Regions from separate parts of the Staphylococcus muscae genome, predicted to be linked through region 3. Evidence: riboswitches for the same ligand, from Rfam matches in the RefSeq annotation. Region 3 holds a riboswitch; each other region holds the start of a gene.
The links. Region 3 has a riboswitch for S-adenosylmethionine ahead of metK (methionine adenosyltransferase). Riboswitches for the same ligand answer to the same signal wherever they lie in the genome.

Region 1: it holds a riboswitch for S-adenosylmethionine, as region 3 does, so the genes downstream of both, C7J88_RS06830 (O-acetylhomoserine aminocarboxypropyltransferase/cysteine synthase family protein) here and metK (methionine adenosyltransferase) in region 3, are expected to answer to the same signal.
Region 2: it holds a riboswitch for S-adenosylmethionine, as region 3 does, so the genes downstream of both, C7J88_RS09850 (methionine ABC transporter ATP-binding protein) here and metK (methionine adenosyltransferase) in region 3, are expected to answer to the same signal.
Region 4: it holds a riboswitch for S-adenosylmethionine, as region 3 does, so the genes downstream of both, metX (homoserine O-acetyltransferase MetX) here and metK (methionine adenosyltransferase) in region 3, are expected to answer to the same signal.

What each region holds. Positions count from the first base shown of each region.
Region 1 covers NZ_CP027848.1:1,361,578-1,369,925, reverse strand. The annotation lists gene C7J88_RS06850 (poly(glycerol-phosphate) alpha-glucosyltransferase) at 1-368, shown strand, start outside; gene C7J88_RS06845 (hypothetical protein) at 387-644, shown strand; gene nrdD (anaerobic ribonucleoside-triphosphate reductase) at 856-2,730, shown strand; gene nrdG (anaerobic ribonucleoside-triphosphate reductase activating protein) at 2,727-3,266, shown strand; SAM riboswitch class I at 3,359-3,458, shown strand; gene C7J88_RS06830 (O-acetylhomoserine aminocarboxypropyltransferase/cysteine synthase family protein) at 3,564-4,847, shown strand; gene adcA (zinc ABC transporter substrate-binding lipoprotein AdcA) at 5,027-6,640, shown strand; gene C7J88_RS06820 (S41 family peptidase) at 6,763-7,701, shown strand; gene C7J88_RS06815 (LTA synthase family protein) at 8,057-8,348, shown strand, end outside.
Region 2 covers NZ_CP027848.1:1,981,649-1,989,996, forward strand. The annotation lists gene C7J88_RS09815 (D-2-hydroxyacid dehydrogenase) at 1-570, shown strand, start outside; gene aroD (type I 3-dehydroquinate dehydratase) at 589-1,299, shown strand; gene C7J88_RS09825 (nitroreductase family protein) at 1,365-1,913, shown strand; gene C7J88_RS09830 (thioredoxin family protein) at 1,968-2,291, opposite strand; gene C7J88_RS09835 (arsenate reductase family protein) at 2,484-2,837, shown strand; gene gcvH (glycine cleavage system protein GcvH) at 2,907-3,287, shown strand; gene C7J88_RS09845 (thioredoxin family protein) at 3,425-3,754, shown strand; SAM riboswitch class I at 3,782-3,890, shown strand; gene C7J88_RS09850 (methionine ABC transporter ATP-binding protein) at 3,985-5,013, shown strand; gene C7J88_RS09855 (methionine ABC transporter permease) at 5,006-5,701, shown strand; gene C7J88_RS09860 (MetQ/NlpA family ABC transporter substrate-binding protein) at 5,725-6,540, shown strand; gene C7J88_RS09865 (MetQ/NlpA family ABC transporter substrate-binding protein) at 6,654-7,478, shown strand; gene C7J88_RS09870 (MetQ/NlpA family ABC transporter substrate-binding protein) at 7,538-8,348, shown strand, end outside.
Region 3 covers NZ_CP027848.1:746,625-754,972, forward strand. The annotation lists gene crcB (fluoride efflux transporter CrcB) at 1-38, shown strand, start outside; gene C7J88_RS03575 (fluoride efflux transporter FluC) at 35-385, shown strand; gene C7J88_RS03580 (nuclease-related domain-containing protein) at 431-1,342, opposite strand; gene metK (methionine adenosyltransferase) at 1,396-2,598, opposite strand; SAM riboswitch class I at 2,710-2,816, opposite strand; gene pckA (phosphoenolpyruvate carboxykinase (ATP)) at 3,075-4,655, shown strand; gene C7J88_RS03595 (alpha/beta hydrolase family protein) at 4,738-5,508, opposite strand; gene ytkD (RNA deprotection pyrophosphohydrolase) at 5,489-5,959, opposite strand; gene yidD (membrane protein insertion efficiency factor YidD) at 6,021-6,257, shown strand; gene menC (o-succinylbenzoate synthase) at 6,248-7,240, opposite strand; gene menE (o-succinylbenzoate--CoA ligase) at 7,243-8,348, opposite strand, start outside.
Region 4 covers NZ_CP027848.1:1,462,264-1,470,611, forward strand. The annotation lists gene serS (serine--tRNA ligase) at 1-940, shown strand, start outside; gene C7J88_RS07270 (AzlC family ABC transporter permease) at 1,210-1,902, shown strand; gene C7J88_RS07275 (AzlD domain-containing protein) at 1,899-2,228, shown strand; SAM riboswitch class I at 2,284-2,386, shown strand; gene metX (homoserine O-acetyltransferase MetX) at 2,457-3,422, shown strand; gene C7J88_RS07285 (DUF2232 domain-containing protein) at 3,622-4,536, shown strand; gene C7J88_RS07290 (DHH family phosphoesterase) at 4,548-6,515, shown strand; gene rplI (50S ribosomal protein L9) at 6,512-6,958, shown strand; gene dnaB (replicative DNA helicase) at 7,068-8,348, shown strand, end outside.

The sequences.
Region 1 (8,348 bases), 610 kb from region 3:
ACTTCAGATTTGGTATCAATAACGTAAGTTCATATTTAGATTATATGAAACAAAGGGAAACAACCTTCCCGACGTTCCTAGAGATGTTGATGGCAACGTATCATTTAGTTGAAAAGGCCAAAGCATCAGGATACCAATATTTAGTTGATGAATTATTAGATGAAGAGAAATTTTTAGATACGATTCATACACGTGCAGACTATGAGCGCACAGGCTTTTTCTACCCTGAAATTGCAATGTATTTCAAAAATCCAAGTCGCATTTTGAATAGTTTCTTTATTAAGCACCATGGTTATCGTGTACGAATTGATGATATTGAGCATTACTTGTCAGGATATGTACAGTATCAGCATGTATTTAAAAAATAGTAGTAAGGAGTTAGTCAGATGACAGAAGAAAAAGTAAGGGACCATGATGTCGTCGATGAAAAGCATGAAGATCCGAATGAAGCAATCAACAAAGAGATTGAAGCTGAGCTACTTGCTTATTTAGAAAGTGGAAAAGATAAGGAAGAAAAGAAAGAAAAAAAGAAATATAAATCAGCGATATTTATATCAACGCTCATTATTTTAATACTTTATTTAACGAAATTGAGCAAAAAGATGTTCTTCATATATTATGGCGTTCTAGATTTTATATTATAAGATAAACGAAGCGTTACATTCTGAAATCATGAGTGTGACGCTTTTTTGTATCTTCAAGAAAATAAATAGTGCAAACGCATGTAATGATCAAGACATGATTGTGCAAGATATAAAGTTCACATAACGTTCTCAAAGAAATGACAAATCAGTTAACAGCTTAGTTGTGAGTTGAAAGCACTATATATAGTATCTAAAATGAGTGTCAGACACTATATGTAGGAAGAAGCGTGAAAATATGAATCAGTTAGAAAAAGACCTTAAAGGACTGATCACAAAAGATCCGGCAATTGTGAATGAAAATGCAAATAAAGACAGTCAAACATTTGCGACGATGCGTGATTTGACTGCCGGGGTTGTTTCAAAATCATACGGTTTGATGTATCTGTTGCCACAACACGTAGCTGCAGCACATCAATCAGGAGAGATTCACTTTCATGACTTGGACTATCATCCTTTTCAACCACTCACGAATTGTTGCTTGATTGATGCGAAAGATATGTTGGCACATGGATTTCAAATAGGCAATGCACATGTAACATCACCGAAGTCTATTCAAACGGCGGCAGCACAACTTGTACAAATGATTGCGAACGTATCGAGCAGCCAGTACGGCGGTTGTACGATTGACCGAATCGATGAAGTGCTCAGTGAATATGCGATACATAATGAACGTAAACATCGTGCAATGGCTGAAAAGTACGTCCGCAAAGAAGACGTCGAAAGCTATGTCGATGAACAGGTTACGCAAGATATTTTTGCAGCGATTGAAAGTTTAGAATACGAAGTGAATACACTCTATACTTCTAATGGGCAAACACCTTTCGTGACATTTGGTTTTGGCTTGGGCACGGATGAGATGAGTCGTAAAATCCAACAAGCAATTCTACAAACACGCATTAAAGGATTAGGAAAAGATCGTGTGACAGCCATTTTCCCAAAACTCGTCTTTTCTATTAAGAAAGGGGTTAACTTTGCTCCAAATGATCCCAATTATGACATTAAGCAATTAGCGTTAGAGTGCTCAATGAAGCGGATGTATCCAGATATTTTGAACTATGACAAGACGGTTGAACTTTTAGGAGATTTCAAGGCGCCGATGGGTTGTCGTTCGTTCTTACCCGCTTGGCAAAATGAACAAGGCGAGTATGAGAATAGTGGACGTTGTAACTTAGGAGTTGTGACATTGAATTTGCCGCGTATCGCTCTGGAGTCAAATGGCGACCAGGCACAGTTTTGGTCACTCTTCAAAGAACGCATGCGTGTTTTGCATGATGCGTTGGCGTTTCGTATTAAACGTGTGAAGCAAGCTGAACCGAATAATGCACCAATCTTGTACAAGCATGGTGCGTTTAAATATCGTCTGCAAGAACAAGATGATGTGTTTACATTATTTGAAAACCGACGTGCGACAATCTCAATGGGGTATATCGGTCTCTATGAAGTGGCGACTGTGTTCTATGGTCCCGACTGGGAGACGAACCCAGAAGCCAAGGCGTTTACGATTGATATTTTAAAGGCGATGCGTGACTATCAACATGCTTGGACCGAGCAACACGATGTATGGTTTAGTATATACAGTACGCCAAGTGAATCATTGACTGATCGCTTTTGTCGTTTAGATTATGAACAGTTCGGAGCGGTGCCCGATGTAACGGATAAAGGCTATTATCAAAATTCCTTCCATTATGATGTGCGCAAAGATGTGACACCGTTTGAGAAGTTAGATTTTGAACAAGACTATCCATACTATGCGAGCGGTGGTTATATTCATTACTGCGAGTATCCGAAGTTAGATCACAACAAAAAGGCGTTAGAAGCGGTATGGGATTATTCGTATGATCGTGTCAGTTACTTGGGAACGAATATTCCAATCGATCATTGTTATGACTGCGGATTTGAAGGTGACTTTGATACGACAGATACAGGCTATCGCTGTCCGAACTGTGGTAACCAAGATCCTGAAACGGTCGATGTAGTGAAAAGAACGTGTGGCTATCTTGGTAACCCAGTACAACGTCCGACAATTGAAGGACGACATAAAGAGATTTGTGCACGGGTAAAACATATGAAGGTGCCAAAATCATGAAAGGTACGCCAATAATACAAGGATCAGGTTATGTTGCCAAAATTGAAACGCATAGTTTTGTAGATGGTGAAGGGGTTCGTTGCAGTCTTTACGTATCAGGGTGTCCATTTCGTTGTCCAGGATGTTACAATGTCGCAGCACAACATTTTCGCTATGGTGAACCCTTCACAGATACCATCGTTGATGAAGTGATTGCAGCTTGTGAGCCTTCATATATTTCAGGGTTGAGCATTCTCGGTGGTGAACCTTTCTGCAACTTAGCAGTCATTGAACCGCTTATCCGTGCTTTTCGTCATCATTTCGGTCATGCGAAAGATATTTGGGTGTGGACAGGGTATCAACTCGAGTATTTGTGGCGTCAAGATGATGAACGCAAAGCACTTCTTCAAGATATCGATGTTCTTGTGGATGGCATGTTTGTACAACATCTCTATCGTCCTAACCTTGCCTATCGTGGATCGTTGAATCAACGGGTGATTCATATACCGACCTTTGGCGAAACATTATCAATAGGAGATGCAATCTATGTTGAATAAACTTCTCGGAATTTGAAAAAGATTGGTTGACTTTCGGAATTTTCTGATATATGATAGCGTTACATTTAAAAGTAACAGGTGACAATAAATATATCTTATCAAGATTGGTGAAGGGACAGGCCCTATGAAACCAGGCAACCTATTGAGTTAGGTGCTAATTCCTGCAGGTGATATAAACCTGAGAGATAAGCCTTTTATAATCAAATCAACTATTGATTATACGAATAGATGCACGCAGGGAATCTTGATATAATTTGAGATTTGCCTGTGTGCTTTTTATTTATAGGAGGAAATCATATGACGGAATCATTCGAATTTGAAACATTACAATTACATGCAGGACAAGAGGTAGATGCAGTGTCCAAGTCACGTGCCTTACCAATTTATCAAACGACTTCATTTACATTTGATGATACAGGGCATGCGGCGAGATTGTTTGGCTTGGAAGAAGTAGGTAACATTTACACACGATTGACAAATCCAACAACGGCTGTGTTAGAGACACGTGTTGCGGAATTAGAAGGTGGCGTTGCGGGTGTTGCAGTGGCGTCAGGTATGGCAGCAATAACGTATGCTATCCAAGCTGTCGCACAAAACGGCGATCATATCGTAGCGAGTGACAAATTATATGGTGGCACACATACACTTTTCAGTCATACATTGCCTAAGTTTGGCATTGAAGTGACATTAGTAGATACAACGAACGTGGAACAAATTGAAGCAGCAATCCGTCCAAATACGAAAGGCCTTTTTATTGAAACAATCGGTAATCCAGAAGGGAATATTGATGACTTTGATGCTTTAGCCGCTGTGACAAAGAAACATGGTATTGTGCTTATTGTCGATAATACATTCGCATCACCATACTTGTTCCGTCCGATTGAACACGGTGCGAATATTGTTGTTCACTCAGCAACAAAGTTTATCGGTGGTCACGGCACATCAATGGGTGGTGTCATTGTGGACGCGGGTAACTTTGACTGGGACAATGGTAAGTTTCCAGGATTAACTGAACCAGATCCGTCATATCATGGTCTTGTATTTCATCAAACATTTGGTGAAGTCGCGCTCGCATTCAAAATTCGTACGACACTATTGCGTGATACAGGCGCAGCGCTGTCACCATTCAATGCCTTTTTATTAACACAAGGCTTAGAGACGTTATCATTACGTGTTGAACGTCACGTTGAAAACGCAGAAAAAGTAGCACGTTATTTAGAAGCACATGATCAAGTAGCATGGGTAAAATATGCTGGTTTAGAATCAAACGAATACTATGAAAATAAACAGCGATATTTACCAAAAGGTGCGGGATCTATCTTTACATTTGGCGTGAAAGGTGGTTATGAAGCAGGTAAACAGTTCATTGAAGGATTGGAACTGTTCTCATTACTCGCTAACGTAGGAGATGCGAAGTCATTAGTGATTCATCCAGCATCCACAACACATCAACAATTAACAGAAGAAGAGCAACGTGCTGCAGGTATTGAGCCGGAAACGATTCGCTTGTCTATCGGTATTGAACATATCAATGATATTATCGCTGACTTAGATCGTGGCTTTGCGGCAATTCAATCATAAAACACAAAACACTTCAGATTCCCTTCACACAGGTTTCTGAAGTGTTTTTATGTGTGTAATTCAATAAAATGAGCATTAAAAAAGTTGACAAATGAATAAAAAACGTCATTGCACATTTGTCTAGGCTCATGTATAATTCTAATCGTAATGATTACTATTTGAAGGAAGGCGTCTAATAAATGAAGAAAAGTTTAAAAGTAGTAGCGACAGCAGCACTTACAAGCTCGTTATTAGTAGCATGTGGTCAGTCTGATGATAATAAAGCTTCTTCAGGCGACAAAATGAAAGTAACAACAACAGTTTATCCGCTCCAATCATTTGTTGAACAAATCGGTGGGAAACACGTTGAAGTGGATTCTATTTATCCTAAAGGTGCGGACTTACATAGTTTCGAACCATCACAAAAAGATATTATTAACGCAAGTAAATCAGATGTGTTCGTATATACAGGTGATAATTTAGATCCAGTTGCTAAAAAAGTAGCTGGTGCGATTAAGAAGGACGATCACAAGTTATCTCTTGAAGATAGCCTTGATAAGTCAGAGTTGTTAACAGATCAACACGAACATGGGCATGAGCATGAAGGCGAAGAGCACGATCATGACCATGAAGCTGAAGGTCATGACCACGAAGCAGAAGGACATGAACATGATCATGAGTCAGATGAACACGGTCATGCACATCACCACCACGGCGGTTACGATCCACACGTATGGTTAGATCCAAACATGGATGAAGCATTTGTTAAAGCAATCCGTGATGACTTAAGTAAACGTGACCCAGAACATAAAAAAGAATACAAAGAAAATGCTGACAAGTTATTAAAAGATTTAGATAAACTTGATAACAAAATGGAAAAAGCAACAGAAGGTCATGAAGGTCATGCGGTATTCGTATCACATGAATCACTTGGCTACTTAGCAGACCGCTATGGTTTCGTTCAAAAAGGTGTTCAAAGCTTGAATGCTGAAGACCCATCACAAAAAGAGTTAACTAAAATTGTAGATGAAATTAACGAAACTGGTGCGAAATACATCTTATACGAAGAAAATGTTGCGAACAAAGTAACAGACACAATCCGTAAAGAAACAGATGCGAAACCATTGAAGTTCAACAACATGGAAGCTGTATCTAAAGATCAAGCAAAAGATGCAACTTACCAAACATTAATGGACGAAAACATCAAAAATATTGAAAAAGCATTAAACGATAAGATCGAAGTTGAAGATGAAAAAGCTGCTGACAAACACTCAAAAGCAATTCAAGACGGTTACTTCAAAGATAGCCAAGTGAAAGACCGTGAGTTATCAGACTATGCGGGTGAATGGCAATCTGTATATCCATTATTAAAAGATGGTACATTAGATGAAGTATTCGAACATAAAGCTGAAGAAAAAGGCGACAAATCAGCAAAAGAATACAAAGAGTACTATGATGTGGGTTACAAAACAGACATTGAAAACATCAAAATTACAGATGACACAATAACATTCACAAGAAATGGTAAATCTGTAACAGGTACGTACAAATATGACGGTAAAGACATCTTAGATTATGAAGGTGGTAACCGTGGTGTTCGTTACACGTACAAATTAGAAGGTGAAGCTTCTAAAGACTTACCGAAATATGTACAATTCAGCGACCACAACATTGCACCAGTTAAAACAGGTCACTACCATATCTTTATGGGTAACGACCGTGATAAAGTCTTAAAAGAATTAGACAACTGGCCAACATACTACCCTGCTGACCTTTCTAAAGAAGAAGTAAAAGATGAAATGTTAGCACACTAATATTGAAATGAGAACACCTATGATGGGAAATGACCCTTCATAGGTGTTTTTTACAGCTGATTAAAGATGCAATTAAGCATGTTATAATTGTATTGATACTAGAAAGGTAAGGAGTGTTTCGGATGAAGAAGATTGTTTGGTGGAGTATTGGTGTTGTGACAGTACTCGCAATTACCGTGTTCTTTTTACTTAAAACATATGGACCTTATTACAATATTTATGTGATGAAACCATCGACAAAAGACTATGTCAAAATTGCTATCACACAAATGGAGAGTCAAGGTCTCTATGCAAAGGGAGAACAGTGGGAACGCGCCAAAGAAGAAGCTTATCAAACGACGAAAGACGCAAAGTCATATGAAGATACCCATGATGCATTGCGCAAAGCATTGAAAGTGGCTGGTGGTAAACACGCATTTCTTCAAACACCATCTGAACAAAGCGATGTGAAAGATCAAGTAGCGTATCCAACGAGTAAAAAGGTGGGCACAACACTTGTATTAGAATTACCAGGATTCATGGGCAGTGAAAAAGAAGCAGAACGTTATGCGAAGACATTGAATGATGCGCTTGAAAAACATGACTATGAACGTGTGATTGTGGATTTACAAAACAACGATGGTGGCGATATGGGGCCGATGATAGCAGGATTGTCTAAGATTATTCCAGATGGGACACTCATGTCATGGGTTGATCGTAAAGGGAACAGCTTTGATGCAACGTTGAAAAAGGGCAAAGTCAATGGCGGTGGTACACCGATACAAGTGAAAGCTGGGTCGAAGGACTTGGAGACACCTGTGGATGTATTAATTGGTGATAAAACAGCAAGTTCTGGAGAGATTACTGCCCTTGCCTTTAAAGGTCGTTCACATATACAGTTTATCGGTAAAGACACTGCGACGTATACGACAGCTAACACAACACTGACACTTTATGATGGTACGCAGATGAATATTACGAATTATAAAATTAAAGACCGTACAGGTAAATATTATGAAAACAACCCGATTCATCCAGATATTACGAGTGACAAAGCGCTTGAAACAGCACTCAGTCAGTAGAACGTTATGCAAATGTACAAAAGTACAAGCATATTCTCTTAAAATCTAAATTCAAATAAACAAGAGATAGTTATCAATCTAGATAGAACTTCATATATTTTAAAAATAAAATATGTGGGGTTCTTTTGATGTTTGTTATACTACAAGGTTTTTAGAAATGTTGAGAGATAGGAACGTTGAAAGTGACTATAAATATTAAATAACTTTAATTAATGATTGGAATATGCAGTGTTGAATAAGGTGAAACATCGAAATATTTTGTCAAATCACTTTTTCTCAAAAGTATGTGACAAGGGGGACAAGACGACGTAAAATAAATATGATTATGTAGACAAATAGGAGGTATTCGCATCAGATGCAATGGATTATTTATCTTGTAGCAGGGCTTTTAGTCACAACAATCGATGTCACAATTTTAAAACAACATAGAACGATAGGACGTATCATTGAGAAGGGATTATTTTACTTTATTACTATTAATATCGTTACACTCGGACTATTTGTTTTTGTGTTAAAACGTCCAGATAGTGTAGAAAATGCAACCTATCAACCATTTTTCTCATTGTATTACATAGGCGTCGCATTGTTCATCGGTACATTATGGATTGCAGTTAAATATGTATTACAGCGTCAAACACAGATCCAAC
Region 2 (8,348 bases), 860 kb from region 3:
ATTGAGTCACTCAAAGTCGGTGTGCTTGGGACAGGACGTATCGGCAGTCGTGTTGCAAAGATTTTCAACGGTTTTGGAGCCAAAGTGTTTGCATATGACTTGGCACCGAATCCAGACCTTGAAAATGTTCTCACTTACGTTGATTCTCTGGAAGCGTTAGTGAAAGATATCGATGTATTGACGTTACATATTCCGGGTTCACCTGAGAATAAGTATGTCGTCAATGAGTCTGTGTTAAACCAAGCAAAGCAAGGATTACTCGTGATTAATACAGCGCGTGGGATTGTATTAGATACAGATGCGTTAATTCGCAAGTTAGATGATGGAACGGTCGCTGCAGCAGCACTTGATACGTATGAAAATGAAGGCCCTTATTTCAAAAATGACTGGACGAATCAACCTTTAGAAGATCCAGTATTAAGTCACTTGTTAGAGCGAGATGACGTATTAATCTCACCGCATGTCGCATTCTATACAGACGAAGCAGTACAAAACTTAGTTGATATCTCACTGGATGACGTATTATCATATATTAAGACTCAGACAGCAGATCATATTGTCAATCCATAGATAGAAAAGGTGAATGAAGTGAAATCTCAAATAGTTGCTAGTCTCATGCCAAAATCACAGCGATTAACGATACAAGATTTAGAAAGAGTCGCTGAAAATATGATGTATTTTCACATTTTAGAACTGCGCATTGATGCTATACCGGAGTGTGATGTTGAGACGGTTAGACAAATGATCATAGCACTCAAAGATATGGGTGGATCATTTCAAATACTTGTCACGTATCGTACTAAGTCTCAAGGTGGAGCGGGTAGCTTGGATGAGATAGCATATCAGCAATTGTTAATTGATTTGAGTGAGATTCCTCAAATTGATTGGATAGATGTAGAATGGACACCTGAAGTGAATCGCATGGAGGCTTGCCGTAAAATTTTGTCACACGGTGCAATGATTGTGGCTTCATATCATAATTTTAATGAAACACCATCTGTTGATGTGATGAAAAAAACATATTTTCATTTATCTCAAATGGGTGCAAGTCATTTGAAAATTGCAGTGATGCCACAAAGTAGAGAAGACGTTCTTCGTGTATTACAAGTTGTTGCAGAAGCGAGTGATGCACTCACACAATGGGTAACAGGCATCTCTATGTCTCATTTAGGACTCATTACGCGCACAGCACAATCTACCTTTGGCGGCTGTTTATCATTTGGCGCACTGGACGAAGCAGTTGCCCCCGGTCAAATCTCGGTAAAACAACTCTTTGAAACGGTTAAGCTATACGATTGATTAGTTGCTTAAAATTGCGTATAATTGATAATAATTATCAATAAATCTATAAGGGGTAGATAGAGATGGAACTTCAAGACGCTATAAAAAATCGTAGAAGTATCAAGAAGTTCAAACATGATATGCATATCGATGAAGCGGCAGTACACCAAGCAATTATCGATGCTGCAGATGCACCGAATCATGGTATGCGTGAACCGTGGCGTACAGTTTATGTTCCGAAGCATAAACTTGGTGAGATGAGTCGAGAAATTTCTCGTTATGCATTTCCTAGAGAACCTGAAAAGCAACAGAGTCATTATGATGCGGTGACGAACCTTGGTGGATTCGTCGCATTGATTATGAAGTGTGATGCACGTCAGCGTGAAGAAAATGAAAATTATCTTGCTGTTGGTGCATTTGCACAGAATTTATTATTGTTGCTTTATGAACAAGGTATTGGTACATGTTGGAAAACACCACAATATATTTTTAATCCAAAAGTGCGTCAATCATTCGGCGTTTTGCCTGATGAGCGTCTCGTAGGCTTCATCTATTTAACAGATCTCAAAGAAGAAGATAAGATGAAGAAGTGTGAAAGAAAAAATAGAGGTCTCATAACGAATTATATTTAAAAATAACGCATATGAAATGGATGTGTCCGTTTCATATGCGTTATTTTAATGCATCTATTTACCGAAGCTCTCAGCTAAAAATGACTCAACTTGTTCAGGTGATTTTGCGTTTGCAGAATGTAAGTGGTGAAGTTTCTCGCCGTTTTGGAAGATTAGGATACTTGGAATACCCATTACTTCATATTTTGTAGCAGCTTCTTCTACTTCATCACGATCCACAACGTACCATGTGTAGTCGTTATATTTTTCAACAATTGGATCAATCCACATATCCATTACTTTACAATCTGGACACCAGCCTGCCTCAAATTTAATGATGACTGGTTCCGCACTTTGGATGACTTCGTTGAATTGTGTCATATCTTTAATTGCTTGCATGAAAATGCCTCCTCTTATTCTTTCGTAACGTCATTATATCGAAATTGTAAGTGGAAGTCATTCAAATTGCAATGTGTATGTGACCGACATAAGTATGTTTTGTGCAATGTAGCTGAACAAAATTTTATAAAAAAGAGCAATATTTTTAAATGTTTGTTATATTTAAGTTATATGATTACTGGAGGTATGTATATGATCAAGTTTTATCAATATAAAAATTGTACAACATGCAAAAAAGCAGCTAAATTTTTAACGGAACAAGGTGTGAGCTTTGAACCGATTGATATTATTCAGCATAACCCAACAAAAGAAGAATTTGAAAATATTGTTGCATCAACAGGTATAGAAGTGAAAAAATTGTTCAATACGCACGGTGCAAAATATCGTGAATTAAACTTAAAAGATAAACTGGCAGATATGTCTGATGATGAAAAATTGACATTATTAGCAACAGACGGCATGCTCGTAAAACGCCCATTAGCTGTTTCTGGAGATAAAATTACAGTTGGATTCAAAGAAGAAACGTATCGTGATACGTGGCTTTAAGAAAATAGTTGATAGAAAGTCTGCAATGTGTCAGAATAAATATAACATTAACAATTGGAGGGGATTCAAGTGGCAGTGCCAAGTAATTTAAAGTATTCAAAAGAACATGAATGGGTAAAAGTAGAAGGTAATACAGCAATCATCGGTATTACAGACTTCGCACAAAATGAATTAGGCGATATCGTATTCGTTGAACTTCCTGAAGTTGACGATGAAGTATCAGAAGGCGATACATTCGGTAGCGTAGAATCTGTAAAAACAGTTTCTGAACTATACTCTCCTGTTTCAGGAAAAGTTGTTGAAGTGAATGAAAACTTAGAAGACGAGCCAGAAGCTGTCAACGAATCACCATACGAAAATGCATGGATGGTTAAAGTAGAATTATCAGACGAAAGTGAGTTAGATGCATTATTAGATGCAGCTGCTTACGAAGAAATGATCGGTGAATAATACGTAAAAATCTCGAGATGAAGCTGTGATTTGCAGTTTCATTTCGAGATTTTTTGTGCATGAAGCCGATATAGTAGCATATCTTTGTATAAGGTGCTACGCTCAACCTAGAATAATAAGGTAAAGGGTTGTACGAAATGACACAGAATGATGCACAAGATGAGATGTTAACAAAACATTTCGATAAAGAAATACATCTCATTTTCGGTTACACAACGATGTGTGGAACTTGTAAAGTGTCTGAACACATGTTGGACATTGTAAATGATATTTTGCAGTTACCAATGACAAAAATAAATTTAAATTATTACCCAGAATTTAATCAAGAAAATAAAATTATGTCAGTTCCTGTCTTGTTGATTATGCGCAAGAATCAAGAGATTGAGAGACTATATGCTTTTCAGTCGGTATCTTTTTTGTTGGAAAAAATAAAAAAAGTTATTGACGAATCTCGATTGCAATGGTAAGATTTAAACAATTCAATATTCAGAAAACTCTTATCCAGAGTGGTGGAGGGATGTGCCCTTTGAAGCCCGGCAACCGTCTAGTTATAGAAATGGTGCCAAGTCACATAAAGTTGTAAGCAACTTTTGAAGATGAGAGAAAGGTATTTTTAACACATTGCCTTCTCTTTCATTTAAAAAAGAGAAGGCAATTTTTATTTGGCGTAAGAGATGCTAGCACAAGGAGGAGCAATATGATTGAGCTGAAAAATATTGTAAAAAAATACGAGAGCAAATCCAAATCTGTCACGGCAGTCGACCACGTCAATCTTAACATTGACAAGGGGACGATTTATGGGATTATTGGATTCTCTGGGGCAGGTAAAAGTACGTTAGTAAGACTATTCAACTACTTGGAAACACCGACTTCGGGCGATGTCATCATTGGTGGTGACAATATCGGTCAACTGAGTAAACAAGCATTGCGTCAGAAAAGGCAAAAAGTGAGCATGATTTTCCAACATTTCAACCTGCTTTGGTCGAGAACTGTTTTGGAAAATATTAAATTCCCACTTGAAATTGCAGGTGTTCCGAAAGCTGAAGCAACTGAAAAAGCCAAGTCATTGGTTGCACGTGTTGGTTTAGCCGGTCGAGAACACGCATATCCATCAGAGTTATCAGGTGGACAAAAGCAACGTGTTGGGATTGCAAGAGCGCTTGCCAATGATCCAGAAGTATTGTTGTGTGATGAAGCGACAAGTGCGCTAGATCCACAAACAACGGATGAAATTTTAGATTTACTGTTGCAGTTAAAGAAAGAACAGAATCTTACAATCATCATCATCACACATGAGATGCACGTCATTCGTCGTGTCTGTGATGAAGTAGCTGTGATGGAAAACGGACGTGTCATTGAAGAAGGTAAAGTATCAGATGTATTTGAAAATCCACAACATCAAGTGACACGTCGTTTTGTACAAGAAGATTTACAGCCAGAGCAAGATTTTGAAGGCATCGTCAATACTTTGGAACTCGGTCAAAATGACAAAGTTGTCAAGTTAACATTCTCAGGTGAAAATACGACACAGCCTATCGTTTCATATATTGCTCGAAAACATAATGCCACTGTGAATATTTTGGAAGGCAATATCAAGCAAGCAAAATCGGGTGCAGCAGGATTTTTACTCCTACATATCCCGGCGATAGCACAGGAAGACTTTAATCATTTACAACATGATTTAGAGTTGCAAAACATTCTAGTTGAGGTGATTAAACATGGGTAAGAGTTTTAGCGAAATCTTGAATGAAATGATTACAATGCCAAATATTCGTTGGCCAGAGGTTTGGATTGCAACATACGAAACACTTTATATGACTGTAATTTCAACTGTATTTTCATTTGTTTTAGGTTTGATTCTAGGCGTTATTTTATTCTTAACATCTAAGAGTAAGTCGAAGGTTGGACGTGTTTTTTATAGCATCGTATCATTCTTTGTCAACTTATTCCGTGCTATTCCATTTATCATTTTAATCTTACTTTTAATTCCATTTACAAGCTTGATTCTCGGAACGATCAGTGGGCCAACAGGTGCATTACCAGCGTTAATCATCGGTGCGTCACCATTCTATGGTCGACTTGTTGAAATTGCACTGAAAGAAATTGACAAAGGTGTTATTGAAGCAGCACGTTCAATGGGTTCAAATACTTGGACAGTTATTTTGAAAGTATTAATTCCAGAATCATTACCCGCATTGATTTCAGGTATTACTGTAACAGCCATCGCATTGGTTGGTTCAACAGCGGTTGCCGGAGTTATCGGCGCAGGTGGATTAGGTAACTTAGCATACTTAACAGGATTCACACGTAACCAAAATGATGTCATTTTAGTTTCAACGATTTTAATCTTGATCATCGTTTTTGTAATTCAATTCTTAGGGGATTGGTTTACAAATAAAATAGATAAACGATAATTTACAAAAAGGAGCATATCATTATGAAAAGAATTTTATCCATTGCATTAGTTCTTGTTTTAGCAGTAGCACTTGTTGCATGTGGTAACAAAGAAGACAAAAATGATAAGAAAGTTGTTGTAGGTGCATCTCCAGCACCTCATGCAGAAATCCTTGAAGAAGCTAAACCATTATTAAAAGATAAAGGTTATGACTTAGAGGTAAAAGTAATCAATGACTACACAACACCTAACAAATTGTTAGATGCAGGTGAAATCGATGCAAATTTCTTCCAACATACACCATATTTAGAAACTGAAAAGAAAGACAAAAAATACAAAATTGAATCAGTAGGTAATGTTCACTTAGAACCAATGGCTGTCTATTCTCAAAAATATAAAAGCTTAAAAGACTTACCAGATGGCGCAGAAGTTTTCGTTTCTAACAACCCAGCTGAACAAGGTCGTTTCCTTAAATTCTTCGTGGATGAAGGATTAATCAAAATCAAAGATGGTGTTAAGATTCAAGACGCTACTTTTGATGACATTGTAGAAAACAAAAAAGACATTAAGTTCAACAACAAACAAGCGGCAGAATTCTTACCAAAAACTTACCAAAACAACGAAGGTGACGCGGTTATTATCAACTCTAACTACGCAATTGAGCAAAAGTTAAACCCGCAAAAAGACTCTATCGCAGTTGAAAACGGTAAAGACAATCCTTATGCAAACTTAATTGCAGTTCAAGAAGGACATAAGGATGATGAGAAAATCAAAGCATTAATTGAAGTTTTACAATCTAAAGACATCAAAGACTTTATCAACAAGAAATATGATGGTGCAGTAACTCCAGCAGAATAAGGTCACTTTGAGAATTAAATAACAAGATGGGAGCACGCTGTTGTCATGATAGCGTGACCCCGTCTTTTTTTAGCACTCATTTCATGTGGGATGAAGGAGAAAGGGGGATTTCAATGAGAAGATTAAGAATATTCACGCTATTATTATTTGCATTTGCTGTCATTTTAACAGCTTGTGGTCAACAAAAAGAGGCGTCAAAAGAAGATAAGAAAATTGTTGTTGCAGCATCTCCTGCGCCTCATGCAGAAATTCTCGAAGAAGCCAAAGCATTATTAAAAGATAAAGGTTATGATTTAGAAGTAAAAGTAATCAATGACTACACAACACCTAACAAATTGTTAGATGCAGGTGAAATCGATGCGAATTTCTTCCAACACACACCATACTTAGAGACCGAAAAGAAAAATAAAAAATATAAAATCGAATCAGCAGGTAATGTTCACTTAGAACCAATGGCTGTCTATTCAAAAAAACATAAAAGCTTAAAAGATTTACCAGATGGCGCAGAGGTTTTCGTTTCTAACAACCCATCTGAACAAGGTCGTTTCCTTAAATTTTTTGTAGATGAAGGTTTAATTAAAATTAAAGATGGCGTTAAAATTCAAGACGCAACTTTTGATGATATTGTAGAAAACAAAAAAGACATTAAATTCAACAACAAACAAGCTGGAGAGTTCTTAACAAAAACGTATCAAAATAATGAAGGTGATGCGGTAATCATTAACTCTAACTTTGCAATTGAGCAAAAATTAAACCCACAAAAAGATTCTATTGCAGTTGAAAACAGCAAAGACAATCCATATACAAACTTAATCGCAGTTCAAGAAGGACATAAAGACGATGCAAAAATAAAAGCATTAATTGAAGTTTTACAATCAAAAGATATTCAAGATTTTATCATTAAGAAATATGACGGTGTAGTAACACCAGCTGAATAAATATAGCTTTGAAAATTAAATAAATTTCAAAGTGGGGAAAATGAGAAAGGGGTATTCCAATGAAAAAATTAAGACTATTTACACTATTGGTAGTTGTATTCGCTGTCGTTTTAACAGCATGTGGTCAACAAAAAGAGTCGTCAAAAGAAGATAAGAAAATCGTTGTTGCAGCATCACCGACACCGCATGGAGAAGTTGTGAAAAAAGCAGGAGATCTTTTGAAAAAAGACGGCTACGATGTTGAAGTGAGGGAAGTGAACGATTACAAAATTCCGAACAAGCTGCTTGATAAAGGAGATGTTGATGCAAATATGTTCCAACATGTCCCATATTTGAAAGCGGAACAAAAATCACATGGCTATCAGCTTGAAGAAGTTGGAAAGGTATTAACGACTCCGATGGGCGTATATAGCAAGAAGTATAAAAGTTTAAAAGACTTACCAGATGGTGCGAAAATATATGTTTCTAATAATCCAGCTGAAGAAGGACGTTTCTTATCATTCTTCGTGAAAGAAGGACTTATCAAAATTAAAGATGGTGTCAAAATTGAAGATGCTAAATTTGATGACATTGTAGAAAACAAAAAGAACATCGAATTCGATAATCAACAAGGTGCTGAATTCTTACCGAAAACATATAATAATGATGAAGGAGACGCAGTGATTTTGAACTCAAACTATGCAATTGATAACGGGTTAAAACCGCTAGAAGATTCTATTGCAGTGGAAGATGAATCTTCACCATTTGCGAATGTACTAGTTGTACAAAAAGGTCATAAAGATGATAAGAAGTTTCAAGATTTAATCAAAGCACTACAATCTGATGAAGTGAGAGACTTTATTACAAAAGAATATAATGGCGCTGTAATTC
Region 3 (8,348 bases):
GCTTTGCGGGATATCGATTCGGGGTGAGACAACAATGACAATCATGATGGTTCTTCTTGGCGGTGGCATTGGTGCAACATTGCGTGCAATCATAACGGATATCATCCAGCGAGTTCATCAGCCATCATTCCCTATCGCAACCGCAATCATCAATCTTATCGGAAGTTGTTTCATCGGTATACTCGGTGGCATAGTCATATCAGTCTCACCTTCTTACACTCTTTTTGTAACAGGAATACTTGGTGGCTTCACCACATTTTCAACTGTTCAACTCGAACTTGTACAATTAATGGAACAACGTCAATCCTCAACTTTCATCGGTTATAGTCTTTTACAGTATGTCGGCTGTTTTATGAGTTGTTTTATTGGAACACTTATCATTTAAACATAAAAAACCTGTATGCTTTTATTACGCATACAGGTTTTTATATTAGTTATATGATTCAATTTCTTCCATAATTGCTTGTAATTCGTTTACATCATATTGAATGCGACCATGGAATACATATTTATTGAAGAATTCATCAAGTTGTTCCGGTCCAACAAGTACTTTCGTCGTGCTTTGTGGCGCATAGCTTGATAATGTCACATCTCCATCTTGTTTCGGATTGAAGTACAAGATTGGAGTTGGCGTATATTTATTGTTTAGTTGACGTTGTAACTTCTCTGCTACTGCTTCTAGATGTTCGATTTGCTCAGAATAATCAACAATAGAAAGTTTGCGATCGTTATCTTCACTCTCATCAAGCACGATTGTTTGTGGTGTTGTTTCATCAAGTTGTAGTGTTTTGAATACTTGCTCCATCATTGGATTGTCCACAAATTGATTGCGACTAATACCTTGATACACATGTCCTTTTAACAGTTGTGAATCGATAATGTACAACCCTGTACGTGTTAATACTAAATGACTGATACGTGTAATATTATCTAAATCATTTGTAGGCATAAAAATGTTCGCCATAATGTGCATATCTTCTGGTCGGATTCGCTTTTCTCTAACGAGTCGTTCACGAATACCAATCAAACGCATATCAGTCACATACTCACTATTGTTTTTCGAGAACACTTTTAGTGCGTCAATTTCTCTGTCTTTTGAAGCAACCATCGTTTCATAATCTTCTTTGTGTTTCGTTTCTACTTTTTTCTTTTCAATTCTTACTTTTTCAAGTGCTTCATGATGTGACTGTGTTAATTTCTCTTCTTTTTCTTTATATTGTGTTTCAATTCTTTGTTGTGCTTTCTTTTTGCGATTCAGAGCAACTAAAAACAAAATAAAACAAATAACTGCAATCCCTACGGCAACATACAAGCCTATTTCCATTGGGCCAAACTGTGTCATTTTTAAAATCCTTCCTTTTGTTTACATTTATACGATACGCTATAAAGTAATTATTATGCTGTATACGCTTGAACTGCGTCTTTCAATACGTCTACTTTATCTGTTTTCTCCCATGGCAATTCGACATCCGTACGTCCAAAATGTCCGTACGCTGCTGTTTGTTTATAAATTGGACGTTGTAAGTCTAACATTTGGATGATACCGGCTGGTCTCAAGTCGAAGTGCGAACGCACTGCTTGAATCAATGACTCTTCAGATACAGTACCCGTTCCAAACGTATCAATAGCGATGGATACCGGCTGTGCAACACCAATCGCATATGCTAATTGAACTTCGCACTTATCAGCAAATCCAGCTGCAACAATGTTTTTGGCAACATAGCGTGCCGCATAAGCTGCTGAACGGTCAACTTTAGTTGGGTCCTTACCAGAGAATGCACCCCCACCATGTCGAGCGTATCCACCATATGTGTCAACGATAATTTTTCTACCTGTCAGACCTGCATCACCTTGTGGTCCACCGATAACAAATCGACCTGTTGGATTGATGAAAAATTTTGTTTCAGCATCTAATAACGCCTGAGGTACTACTGGATAGATAACATATTCTTTAATGTCTCGTTGGATTTGATCAAGTGCTACTTCTTCATGATGTTGTGATGAAATAACAATCGTATCGATTCGTTTTGGTTGATCATTCTCATCATATTCAACAGTTACTTGTACTTTTCCATCTGGACGTAAATAGTCTAATGTGCCATCCTTTCTAACATCTGTCAGACGTTTCGCTAATTTATGTGACAAATCAATTGGCAGTGGCATAAACGATGCCGTCTCATTTGTTGCGTAACCAAACATAAGCCCTTGGTCACCTGCACCAATATTTAATACTTCGTCATTCGATGCGTCTCGATATTCTAACGCACGGTCTACACCTTGTGCAATATCAGGAGATTGCTCATCTATCGCAGTTAATACAGACATTGTTTTATAATCGTAGCCATACTTAGCGCGTGTGTAACCAATCTGTTTAACTGTTTCACGTACTACTTTAGGAATATCAACATATGTCGACGTTGATATTTCCCCTGCGATAAGTGCCATACCTGTTGTTACTGTTGTTTCACAAGCAACACGTGCATGACTATCTCCCTTTAGAATTTCATCAAGTATTGCATCTGAAATCTGGTCAGCAATCTTATCCGGATGACCTTCAGTAACAGATTCTGAAGTAAATAATCGTTTATTATTTGTCATAATATGCTCCTTTAAAAATAGATTACGAACACTCTCTTTATCTGAGCTCAAATAAAAAGAGCCTTTCACCACTACGGCACATACATAGAGTGAAGGCTCAACGTCCATTCGCTCTTATCGTTCAGGCTATCGCCTGCAAACGGTTTGGCACCTTTCTTCGCTAAAAGAGGTTGCTGGGTTTCATTGGGTCCATGTCCCTCCACCACTCAGGATAAGAGAATCCGTTGCTTTTATATTACATAAATTTTAATCATGTGTCAATTTCACAAATCTATTTGAATATAGAATTACAATAATAATGAAAGCGCCGTCAAAAAGCGATGATTCTCGCTAAATATAAACAAAAATCCACTATAAAATTACTCAAAAACATGTGACATTTTTTTGGATTTTTTGTGGGGATTATTAGCTAAATATGTTATACTCTTTAATTGTAAAGGCTTACATTAAAGAAGAAACTATTGGAGGGATTCATCATGTCATTTGATACAAGTGCACTGAATGCATTGATTGACAAGCCTACTTCTCATCTGCAGCTTACAAAAACTGAACTCTACAACAAAATTTTGAGTCGTGGCGAGGCTGAATTAACAGAACTTGGAGCAATTAACGCAAAAACTGGGGAATATACGGGGCGTTCTCCAAAAGATAAGTATATCGTTAATAATCCACAAGTCATCGATGACATCGACTGGGGTACTGTAAACCAACCTATTTCTGAAGACAAGTTTTTAAATCTATACCATCAAGTATTAGAGTATTTAGATGCAAAAGACGAAGTGTTCGTATTTAATGGCTATGCTGGAAGCGACAAAGATTCCCAACTAAAATTAACAGTTGTGAATGAATTTGCATGGCATAACCTTTTCGCACAAAATATGTTTATTCGTCCACATTCTAAGAGCGAAGCAGAAAAAATCAAAGCAGACTTCACAATTATCTCTGCACCGACATTTAAAGCAGATCCTGAAAAAGATGGTACACGTTCTGAAACATTCGTCATCGTGTCATTTAAACATAAAACTGTACTGATTGGTGGTACAGAATATGCTGGAGAAATGAAAAAATCTATCTTCTCTGTGATGAACTACCTACTCCCTAAACGAGATATTATGAGTATGCACTGTTCAGCTAACGTAGGACGCAAAGGTGATGTTGCATTATTCTTCGGTTTATCTGGTACTGGTAAAACAACATTATCAGCTGATCCTGACCGTAAGTTAATTGGTGATGACGAACACGGTTGGAACGAAAATGGGGTATTTAACATTGAAGGTGGTTGTTACGCAAAGGCGATCAACTTATCCGCTGAAAAAGAACCACAAATTTTCGATGCCATCCGTTACGGTACGGTACTAGAAAACCTTGTTGTGGATGAACATGGTTACATTGACTTTGATGATAATAAATATACAGAAAATACACGTGCAGCATATCCTATCGAACATATTGATAATATCGTTGTACCATCAAAAGCATCACATCCAAACACAATTATTTTCTTAACGGCCGATGCATTCGGTGTATTACCACCTATTTCTAAGTTGAGTAAGGATCAAGCAATGTATCACTTCCTAAGTGGTTTCACTTCTAAGCTTGCAGGTACTGAACGTGGTATTACAGAACCGCAACCATCATTCTCAACTTGCTTCGGTGCACCATTCTTGCCATTGAATGCGAAAGTATACGCTGACTTACTTGGTGACTTAATCGACAAACACGAAGTAGATGTATACTTAGTGAACACAGGTTGGACTGGTGGTGTATACGGTAAGGGCAACCGTATCGAATTGAAATACACACGTAAAATGGTAAACAGTGCCATCAACGGTTCACTGAAAAATAGTACATTTGAAGAAGATGAAATATTTGGTTTAAGTATTCCAACTGAAATTGAAGGCGTACCAACAACAATTCTACAACCTAAAAACGCATGGCATGATAAAGATGCCTATGACAAACAAGCAACTGACTTGATTGAACGTTTCCGTGAAAACTTCAAAAAATTTGGCGAAGAAACACAACAATTACAACAAACTGGTGGTTTCAAAGGCTAAATAAAAAGGGGCTGGGACATAATTCCCAGCTCTTCCCAAAAAAAGGTCTAATTTGGTGTTTTCCAACACCAAATTAGACCTTTTATTTATTTCGTTCTACTTCGTCCATCCAACTATGTATTCGTTGAAGTACCTCAGATAACGCTTTGGGACGTGGTATGTGACCTTCTCCCATCTGATAGAACGTATCATAGCGGACTTGTTTGGCTTCCAAATGTTTGGCTAAGTGATAGGCTTGATGAATGCCTACTTGTTCATCTAAACCACCATGTACAATCAAAATTGGCGGTGCGGTATGGTCAATCATACTCAGTGCATCTCGTTGTTGATAGGCTTCTGGTAGCTTTTTAGGATGACCTACCATCCGACGTAACATACCTCTCAAATCAACACGTTCTTCATACATGAGATGCATGTCAGAGACACCACCCCAAATGATATAACTTGCTGCTTGCACAGCTTGGAACGTCAATAATCCTTGGATCCCACCACGAGAAAAACCAATCAGATGAACAGGGACATTGGGGTACATCTTTTTGAGTATCTCTACACCAGCAATAACATCTTGTAAGTCGTCACCTGCAAACGCATCTCGTCCTTGACTGCCATTGTTCCCACGATAATAAGGCCCAAATACAAGTGTAGATGTATTCGTAAACTGCAACATTCGACCTAACCGTACTCTCCCCACTTGTCCTTTACCACCACGTAGGTAGACTACAATTCGTTCAACAGAATGTTTCGGAGTAACAAGTAAACCACGTACAGTTATACCTGCTGCATCATATCGTACTTCATCGACTTGATGTGTTCCAAGATCTGCTGGCATCCGTTTATAACTGATAAAATCCAAGCGATACCATCCTTTCTACACAAGCTAAAATCGCCTTGTCAGATAGTAAAATACTCCTCTTATCTTCAGGGATATCTTCAATTTTCGACACTATCATTGGCCCATTCGTCTCTAAATAGTCCGATTTTCCTTCAATATTATCCACAATGACTACGTAGACATCTTTTTTGAATGGCATAGTCTCCGTATGAACCGTATATTGTGCAATGTAATATGTTGTTTCTATCGTTGCCCCCGTCTCTTCATACAACTCTCGTTTCAAGGCATCTATCGTTGTTTCCCCCGCTTCACATTTGCCACCAGGAAACTCAATTCCACGTTGTCGATGATCTGTCATTAACAATCGGTTTTGATATATAGGCAGTGCTAACACATGGTCGCCATCTGCAACGTCATGATGTGCACGAAAACTTAAAGTCACCCGTTGTTGAGCTGCATCTATAAACTCCAAAATCCACTCCCCCTTTATTCTATGTTACAATATTTCTAATCATTTACACGGAGGTATATGCATGAAAAAAATATTCATCAAATGTATTCGTTTTTATCAGCGGTTTATATCACCATTGACACCACCATCATGTCGCTTTTATCCGACATGTTCAAATTATGCTATCGAAGCGATACAAGTACACGGCGCCATCAAAGGGAGTTGGTTAGCCATTAACCGAATCTTGAGATGTCATCCATTTCATAAAGGCGGCTTTGATCCCGTTCCTTTTAAAAAAAAGAAACACCATCATAAATAACGCTGTAATTTCGACATATCGATAACAGGTGGTTTGAATCGTAATCGCCCTTTGATTATCTGACCTGATTGCTCCACAATGTCATCCGTAAAATAATACCCGCATGGTGTGACATCACCAGCGTAATCACCATAACGACTGGCTAGAGCTGTGAAATATCGGCTCAAGCCACATTCATACATACCTCCGATAACAACTGTAATACCTTGATTATGTAAAGTGTCTATCAATGATAAAGCACGGTCAATACCACCTACTCTAAATGGCTTAATTACAATGACACGCACATGATTACACTGTACAGCTTGAACAATCGCTTGTTCATCTGTCGCATGCTCATCAATTGCAATCGGGGGCATATTTCCGAGTTCTTTCTCTTTTAGTAACTCTGGAAACGGCTCTTCTATATATGCCAAATTATAATTTGCCAATTGATTTAGCAAAGGGATATCTCTGTCACTGAGTGTTTGATTCGCATCCGTTGTAATCGGAATATCAGGATACATAGCCGTTAACAATTTTACTTGTTCAACAATATCACAGTTCCACTTAATTTTGATACGTTCTGCATGATCTATGCGCAAAAATCGTTTTTGCATATCACCATTTACAGTCACTGTCATAGGTACTTCGAACGACGGCAAATCATGAAACATTTGATATAACGCCATCATCACCGTCGCACGTGCTGCCGGCGTGTCATTTAACTTATCCGCCATTCTTTGTGCTTCAGAAAAGTCATGTATCTCATGCCCTTCCACACATTTGAACCAGCTTTCTAACGTGCGCTTCACCGTTTCTATCGTTTCATAATGATACCAATCTGTCTCAAACGCATTGCATTCGCCAAACCATTCTGTCCCAGACTCATCTATCAAACCGATAAATAAAGTTTTTCGCACATTCATTGTTATTTTCGGCGTTTGAATTTTATGTTTAAAAGTTGGTGTATATTCATAAAAATGTAACTCCGATAATTTCATCGTTATTCTCCATTCAATAACTGTCTTTTTAATTTACCTGTACTCGTATAAGGTAGAGATTGAACATACCTAATCTCTTTCGGTAATTTATATTTTGCGAGGTGAGATGATAAATAATCCAACATCTCAGCTTCTGGTGGTGTCCCTACGATATAGAGAATCGGACGCTGCCCCCAGTAATCATCTTTGACACCCACACACATAGCATCCAACACATCAGTATGTTTCTTCGCAACTCGTTCAATTTCATTCGGATAGATATTTTCACCACCGCTGATAATCAAATCTTTGCGTCGATCATGTATAATGACAAAACCATTTGCATCCACACTTGCAATATCTCCTGTCATGAAAAATCCTTCATCATCAAACGTGTCAGTCAAACCTGTGGGATAAAGATATCCTTGCATTACATTATCCCCCCGAACACATAACTCTCCATGACCATTCTGGTTCGGCCGACTAATTTTAAGCTGTGAATCAAACTTACCAACAGCTTCTGGATTTTTAGCTAATATCTCTGGACTTGCCGTTAAAAACTGTGAACACGTCTCCGTCATACCAAATGAGTTATAGATTGGGAGTTCATATGACAACGCTTGCATCACAAAGTCACGTTCCAGTTTTGCGCCACCAAGTAATATTTTTTCAAGTTCATAAGGTTTCGTTAGTCCAGCACGCATCAATCGTTTTAACGTTAACGGCACTAAAGACATATGCGTTATATTTTTGTGTTTTATAGCCTCCATTATTTTTTGTTCATCAAACTTCTCCATTAAATAGACTGTGAAACCGTATAAAACACTACGAATCACTATACTCAATCCTGAAATATGATAAATAGGCAAAACCGTCAACCAACGTGTCTGTTTGTCAAAACCTAGATCAGACTGACATCTTTTCGCACTCGCTTTATGGTTTAAGAAAGTTTGTGGAACCGCCTTTTGTGTACCCGTTGTTCCAGATGTAAACATAATTGAAGCAATTGCTGTTTCGTCAAATTCTTGTATTTTCATTGATGTTTCATATTTCAACACTTCTGAAGCAGTCAGACATTGAAATTGTTGTGCCAGTTGCGTTTTCATACAACGCGACTGATACTTATCAC
Region 4 (8,348 bases), 720 kb from region 3:
AGGTGCAGATGATACAGAAAACGTTGAATTGAAAAAATGGGGTACACCACGTGAATTTGACTTTGAAGCAAAAGCACACTGGGATCTTGTTGAAGAGTTAGGCATGGCAAACTTTGAACGTGCTGCACGTGTATCTGGTGCACGTTTCGTATTCTTAACAAACGAAGGTGCGAAGTTAGAGCGTGCGTTAATCAACTACATGTTGACAAAACATACAACACAACATGGTTACACTGAAATGAATGTGCCACAACTTGTAAACCGTCACTCAATGTATGGAACAGGCCAACTTCCTAAATTTGAAGAAGACTTATTCAAAGTTGAAAAAGAAGGTCTTTACACAATCCCAACGGCAGAAGTACCATTAACAAACTACTACCGTGAAGAAGTGATTCAACCGGGTGTGTTACCTGAAAAATTCACAGGACAATCTGCATGTTTCAGAAGTGAAGCAGGATCTGCTGGTCGCGATACACGTGGCTTAATTCGTCTTCACCAATTCGAAAAAGTTGAAATGGTACGCATTGAAAAACCTGAAGATTCTTGGAATGCATTAGAAGAAATGACTGGTAACGCAGAAGCGATTCTTGAAGAATTAGGCTTACCATACCGTCGTGTGATTTTATGTACTGGAGACATCGGATTCGGTTCAAGTAAAACTTACGACTTAGAAGTATGGTTACCAAGTTACAATGACTATAAAGAAATCAGCTCTTGCTCAAACTGCGTTGATTTCCAAGCACGTCGTGCAAACATCCGCTTCAAACGTGATAAAGATGCAAAACCTGAATATGTACACACATTAAACGGTTCTGGTTTAGCAGTAGGTCGTACATTTGCAGCTATCGTTGAAAACTATCAAAATGAAGATGGTTCTATCACAATCCCAGAAGCACTTGTACCATTCATGGGCGGACAAACAGTTATTGAACCAAAATAATTATCGGTACCAATATTTACTCTCTAAATTAATATAGATACATGAAGACCTTTTGAAGTGAATTCTCTCTCACTTTGAAAGGTCTTTTTTTGATATTAAGACATCCTTCTGACTAATATTGTCAGAAAATTTAGTAACAAAAAACATTGCTTTAACAACGTTTTTAGACATCGGTATGTGTGCGTGCGCTGTGAAGGGTGTCTAATGATGTGGATTTTGAATTTAATTTGTAATACAATAAATTTAATTTTGATGAAGGGGGTCACATCATGGCATATCAGACATTCAGACAAGGTATCAAAGATTGTATTCCCACCTTGCTTGGATACGCAGGTATTGGCTTTTCATTCGGTGTCGTAGGGATAACATCTGGGTTCAATTTATTTGAAATCGCCTTACTATCTATCTTAATTTATGCTGGCGCAGCACAATTCATCGTGATTGCTTTGATGGTTGTTCATACGCCTGTATGGGTTATCGTTCTTACCACGTTGATTGTTAACAGCCGAATGTTTTTGTTGAGCATGACGTTAGCACCTTCCTTCAAGCAGGAGACATTATGGCATCGTATAGGAATCGGTACCTTGTTGACGGATGAGACATTCGGGGTAGCAATTACTCCATACTCAAAAGGGGAGACGATTGGTCGTAACTGGATGTATGGTTTGAACATTACAGCATATCTCTTTTGGGTTTTTACGACAATTCTTGGTGGCGCACTCGGTGACTTTGTGAGTCGGCCAGAAATGCTCGGTCTTGATTATGCCATATTAGCGATGTTCGTTTTCTTGGCAGCAGCACAATTAGAAGGCGTACAGAAGTCTAAGATACGCCTATACTTGCTGCTTATCTTCGTCGTTATCGTATTAATGCTCGTATTAAGTCTATTTATGCCGTCTTATCTGGCTATTATGATTGCATCGATATTGACAGCGACATTAGGGATGGTGATGGAACAATGACATTTTATTTCTTAATTGCAGTCGTCTTATCAGGCGTTGTGACATTATTTGTACGTGTCTTACCATTAGTGATGATTTCCCGGATCGAATTCTCTGAGAAATTCATTAAATGGTTATCTTTTATTCCAATCACGTTATTTACAGCGCTTGTCGTTGATGGGTTGATCAAACAAGAGAGTGGTGTGTTTGGTTATGCTATCAATTGGACGTTTCTCATTGCGCTTGTTCCGACGATATGGATTGCCCTGCGCACACGGAGTTTGACAATAACAGTATTGGTGGGGATGGTGGCAGTGGCGTTATTGAGACTTACAATGGTCCCTTGATGTTGTTTTATAGATAAAAATAGTGTATCATAACACTTAATTTAAATATGCTGAAAACTTATTGAGAGAAGCTGAGGGATTTGGCCCGCTGACGCTTCAGCAACCACTTATATACGAGAACGGTGCTACAACCAACGATTGCGGTCGGATAATAAGTCATCCTATATAGATAAGACTGTATCGTTGTTGGCTCAATGATACAGTTTTTTACTTTTAGGAGGGCGTGCAATGAGCAACTATACCGTAGATACATTACATTTAGGAACATTCACAACAGAATCAGGCGAAACAATTCAAGATTTACAACTGCGCTATGAATATGTCGGTTACAAAGGGCAGCCATTGGTTCTCGTTTGTCATGCTTTAACGGGCAACCACCTAACTTATGGTACAGATGAACAGCCAGGATGGTGGCGTGAAATTATCGATGGTGGATATATGCCGTTTCACGACTATCAGTTTTTAACATTTAACGTCATAGGCAGTCCGTTTGGATCAAGCTCACGTGCTAATGACAGTAAGTTTCCAGAGCACTTAACGATGCGTGATATCGTTAGAGCAATCGAACTTGGTGTGAAGGCACTCGGCTATACAGAAATTGATATTCTGATCGGTGCATCTCTCGGTGGTATGCAGGTGATGGAGTTGTTATACAATCGACAGTTTCACGTGAAAAAGGCTGTGATTCTTGCAGCAACTGCGAAGACGTCTTCGTATAGCCGTGCATTTAACGAAATTGCACGTCAGGCAATACATTTAGGAGGAACAGAAGGATTGAGTATTGCACGACAGCTTGGTTTCTTGACTTACCGTTCTTCTAAAAGTTATGAGTCAAGATTCACGCCGGATGAAGTGGTTGCTTATCAAAAATATCAAGGAGACAAGTTCAAGTCATCCTTCGACTTAGAGAGTTATTTGACACTGCTGGACGTCTTAGATAGTCATGATATTTATCGTGGGAGAGATGATGTGAGCGCAGTATTTCGCATGCTCGACACGAAAGTTTTAACAATAGGTTTCGTGGATGACTTGCTATATCCAGATGATCAAGTTGAAGCGGTCGGCCAACATTTTCGTTATCATCGTCATTTCTTTGTCCCTGACAATGTTGGACATGATGGCTTCTTGCTAAACTTTAATGATTGGGCACCTTATCTCTATCATTTCTTAAAAGTTTCCCGTTTTCGTCGCTAGGCTTAGACGGATATCTTACATTTTGTTATAATCAAAGGAATGAAGAAGAGAAGGGGTAAAATTTTGAATGCACATAGATGCAACAAGACATAGACGCCTCATTCTATTCGTATTTTGTCAGCGTCATATCAATCCAAGTCATTGTATTCGTATGGCAAAGTTTGTAAAATAAGCGATAAAGAAATAAATTAGTTTGGAAGTGGCGTTATTGTTTTCAAAAATACAGTTTAAGCCAATGTTGCTATGTACACTTGCATGGCTGTTGGTCATCTTAGTAATAGACTTTTTACCCGCATTAGGATTGATTGTCGCACTGTTCGCAACACTCCCGGGTATTATATTATGGCATCGCTCAATCCATTCGTTCGGATTTAGTGTCTTTATTACATTCATCTTTGCAACATTAACAGGAAGTGTTTTGTTAATGAGCTTTATGATGATTGTGTTCGTAATGAGTGCACTGATTGGACGTTTGTTACAACAGCGTGCCTCTAAAGAACGCATCTTGTATATGACAACATTGGTATCTAGTGTATTAACATTAGGTGTGATGATGTTTTTACAAAGTATTCGACAATTACCTTATGCACATGAAATGTTAGAACCTTATCAAGCCATCGTAGATCAAGCAGCTGCAATGCAAGATGTAGATGAAGCATCCAAAGAAGTGTTGAATGCGTCAGTACAACAACTTGCGATACAGATGCCAGGTTTGATCGTTATTACATTAGCGCTTTTCATGTTTTTAACACTTGTTATCATTTGCCCTATTTTGCGCAAGTTCAAGATTGCAACACCGGTATTTAGACCGCTCTTTTTATGGCAGATGGGTCGTTCGATTTTTATTATTTATGCGATCGCATTATTGGTAGGCATGACAACTGAACCTGCAACGACAATGAATAGTATCAGTGTGAATTTTCAAGTTGTACTCGGCTTTTTACTCGTTATTCAAGGTTTGAGTTTTATCCATTATGTATGTGTGATGAACCGTCTACATATTAGTTTGACGATTGTGTTTGTCATGTTAGGTATTGTATTTTATCCTTTAACACGCTTAATTGGATTGTTAGATATAGGTTTGAATTTAAAAGGTATGATTAAAAAACGATAAGAGGTGACAAAATGAATCGTCATGCTATAAAGAAGGCACTGGTCATCCCGTTTGTATTGATGACGCTTGCTGCTATGATAAGCGTTGGTGTATTGGTCCTTTTTAACAAGATGACCGCACTCGTGTTGGCATTAGTGTTGTTCGTTGTGCTTATCATTTGTGCAGTACTTCTGAAACGTATGTATCAACATTTTGATCGCTACATTGATCAGTTGAGCGGCAAGATTTCAGTTGGAAGTGATAGAGCGGTCAAAACGATGCCAATGGGATTGATTGTATTAGACGATGCAGAACAAATTGAATGGGTCAATCCGTTTATGTCAGAACGTATTGAACGCAACGTGATTTCAGATCCAATCAATGAAGTGTACCCAAATATTTTGAAGCGATTAGAAAAAGCGAAAGAAATTGAATATGAAGATGGTCCATACGCATATCGTGTGAAATATTCAGAAGAAGAGAAAATACTTTACTTCCTTGATATGACAGAAGAAAGTGAAATTCGACAAGAATATGAAGATCAACAGCCGATTATTGCAACGTTGTTTTTGGATAACTACGATGAAATTACACAAAATATGAATGATACGCAGCGTTCGGAGATTAACGCTATGGTGACACGTGTCATCAGCCGTTGGGCACAAACACATAATGTTTACTTCAAACGTTATAGCTCGGATCAATTCGTTGCGTATTTAAATAGACGTATTTTACGTGAGATTGAGGAGAGTAAGTTCGATATTTTAAGTCAATTGCGTGAGAAGAGTAGTGGTTATCGTGCACAACTGACATTCAGTATCGGTGTTGGGGAAGGCTCAGAAAACTTAATCGATCTCGGAGAACTTTCACAATCTGGACTCGACTTAGCGTTAGGTCGTGGTGGCGATCAAGTAGCGATTAAAAATATCAATGGTAACGTTCGTTTCTACGGTGGTAAGACTGACCCGATGGAAAAACGGACGCGCGTTCGTGCACGTGTTATCTCACATGCGCTGAAAGATATCTTGCTTGAAGGTGACAAAGTGATTGTGATGGGACATAAGCGCCCAGACTTAGATGCGATTGGTGCAGCAATAGGTGTCACACGCTTTGCGATGATGAATAACTTGGATGCGTATGTTGTGCTGAATGATTCAGATATTGATCCAACACTCCAACGTGTGATGGATGAAATCAATGAAAAGCCAGAGCTGAAAGAACGTTTCATTACATCTGATGAAGCGTGGGATATGATGACATCTAGAACGACTTTAGTAGTAGTTGATACACATAAACCAGAAATGGTGATTGATGAGAATATTTTAAATAAAGCGAACCGTAAAGTTGTGATTGACCACCATCGTCGTGGTGACAGCTTTATCTCGAATCCATTACTCGTATACATGGAGCCTTATGCAAGTTCTACGGCTGAACTTGTTACAGAGTTACTTGAATATCAACCGACAGAGCAACGTTTGACACGACTCGAGTCGACTGTTATGTATGCAGGTATTATTGTCGATACACGTAATTTCACGTTGCGTACAGGATCACGGACATTTGATGCAGCAAGCTACTTGCGTGCACACGGTGCTGATACGATTCTGACACAGCATTTCTTAAAAGATGATATTGAAACATACATCAACCGTTCAGAGTTAATTCGTACGGTAGATTTACAAGATAACGGCATTGCGATTGCACACGGTGCAGATGACAAAATCTATCACCCTGTAACAGTTGCCCAGGCGGCAGATGAATTGTTGAGCTTGGACGGCGTGGAGGCATCGTATGTCGTTGCACGCCGAGAGCAGGACTTAGTTGGAATGTCTGCACGTTCACTGGGTGGATTTAACGTTCAGTTAACGATGGAAGCGCTCGGTGGTGGCGGACATCTTACAAATGCAGCAACGCAGATGAAAGATGTAACGGTAGAAGCAGCAATTGAACAGCTGAAAACAGCAATTGCGGAACAAATAGATAGGAGTGACGAATCATGAAAGTAATTTTTACACAAGACGTAAAAGGTAAAGGCAAAAAAGGCGAAATTAAAGATGTACCAGTCGGCTATGCGAATAACTTCTTAATCAAAAACGGTTATGCAGTTGAAGCGACACCGGGTAACTTAAAACAACTTGAACAAAAAAATAAACGCATTGAAAAAGAAAAACAACAAGAATTTGAAGATGCGAAAGCGTTAAAAGAAAAGCTCGAAACACTTGAAGTAGAAGTGAAGGCAAAATCAGGTGAAGGCGGCAAATTATTCGGTTCAATCAGTACGAAACAAATCGCTGAAGCATTGAACAAACAACACGGTATCAAGCTAGACAAACGCAAAATGGACTTACCGAATGGTATCCATGCGTTAGGATATACAAATGTACCTGTGAAGTTACACAAAGATGTAGATGGTACAATTCGTGTTCATACAGTAGAACAATAAGAGCGTGATGGAGCGTGTTAGAGGCTGGGGCATAATGAACATGTTCCAGCCTTAATATATCAACCAGTCGATAGAGCGAAGTGCAATATAGTTAAAGGAGGCTGATGGCATGGAGGGTATGTTTGACCATAATCAAATGCCACATAGTCATGAAGCGGAACAATCTGTATTAGGTGCGATATTTTTAGATCCAGAACTCATCTCAACGACACAAGAGATTTTAATGCCAGAATCTTTTTATCGTGCGCCGCATCAACATATTTTCCGTGCCATGATGCATTTAAACGAAGACGGCAATGACATCGATATCGTAACAGTGTTAGATCGCTTAACACAAGACGGTGTTGTCAATGAAGCGGGTGGTGCACAATATTTAGCAGAGATTACATCGAGTGTGCCGACAACACGAAATATCGAATATTATACAAATGTCGTTTTCAAACACGCAATGAAGCGTAAATTAATTCATACAGCGGATAGCATCGCAAGTGATGGTTATAATGATGAATTAGATTTAGATACAATTTTAAATGATGCAGAACGACGTATTTTAGAACTGTCCACAACACGTGAAAGTGATGGTTTCAAAGATATTCGTGATGTATTAAGTCAAGTATATGAAAATGCGGAAGAACTCGATCAAAATAGTGGTCAAACACCGGGGATTCCAACAGGTTATCGTGATCTTGATCAAATGACAGCGGGCTTTAACCGTAATGATTTGATTATTTTAGCAGCCCGTCCATCAGTAGGTAAGACTGCCTTTGCACTGAATATTGCACAAAAAGTGGCGACGCACGAAGACAATTATACAGTCGGTATCTTCTCGCTTGAGATGGGCGCTGATCAGTTAGCGACACGTATGATATGTAGCTCAGGAAATGTCGACTCGAATCGTCTGAGAACTGGGACGATGACAGAGGAAGACTGGAGTCGCTTCACGGTAGCTGTCGGTAAGTTATCGAGAACAAAGATTTTTATTGATGATACACCGGGTATTCGCATTACAGATATTCGTTCAAAATGTCGACGTTTAAAGCAAGAGCATGGACTTGATATGATCGTAATTGACTACTTACAATTGATTCAAGGAAGCGGATCTCGTGCTTCGGATAACCGTCAACAAGAAGTCTCTGAGATTTCACGTATGCTCAAGGCAATTGCACGTGAACTAGAATGTCCAGTTATCGCACTCAGTCAGCTATCACGTGGTGTAGAACAACGACAAGATAAGCGACCGATGATGAGTGATATTCGTGAATCAGGATCAATTGAGCAAGATGCCGATATCGTTGCCTTCTTATACCGTGATGATTATTATAATCGTGGAGACAATGATGAAGACGGTGATGATTCAAGTTTTGAACCGCAAACGAATGATGAAAATGGT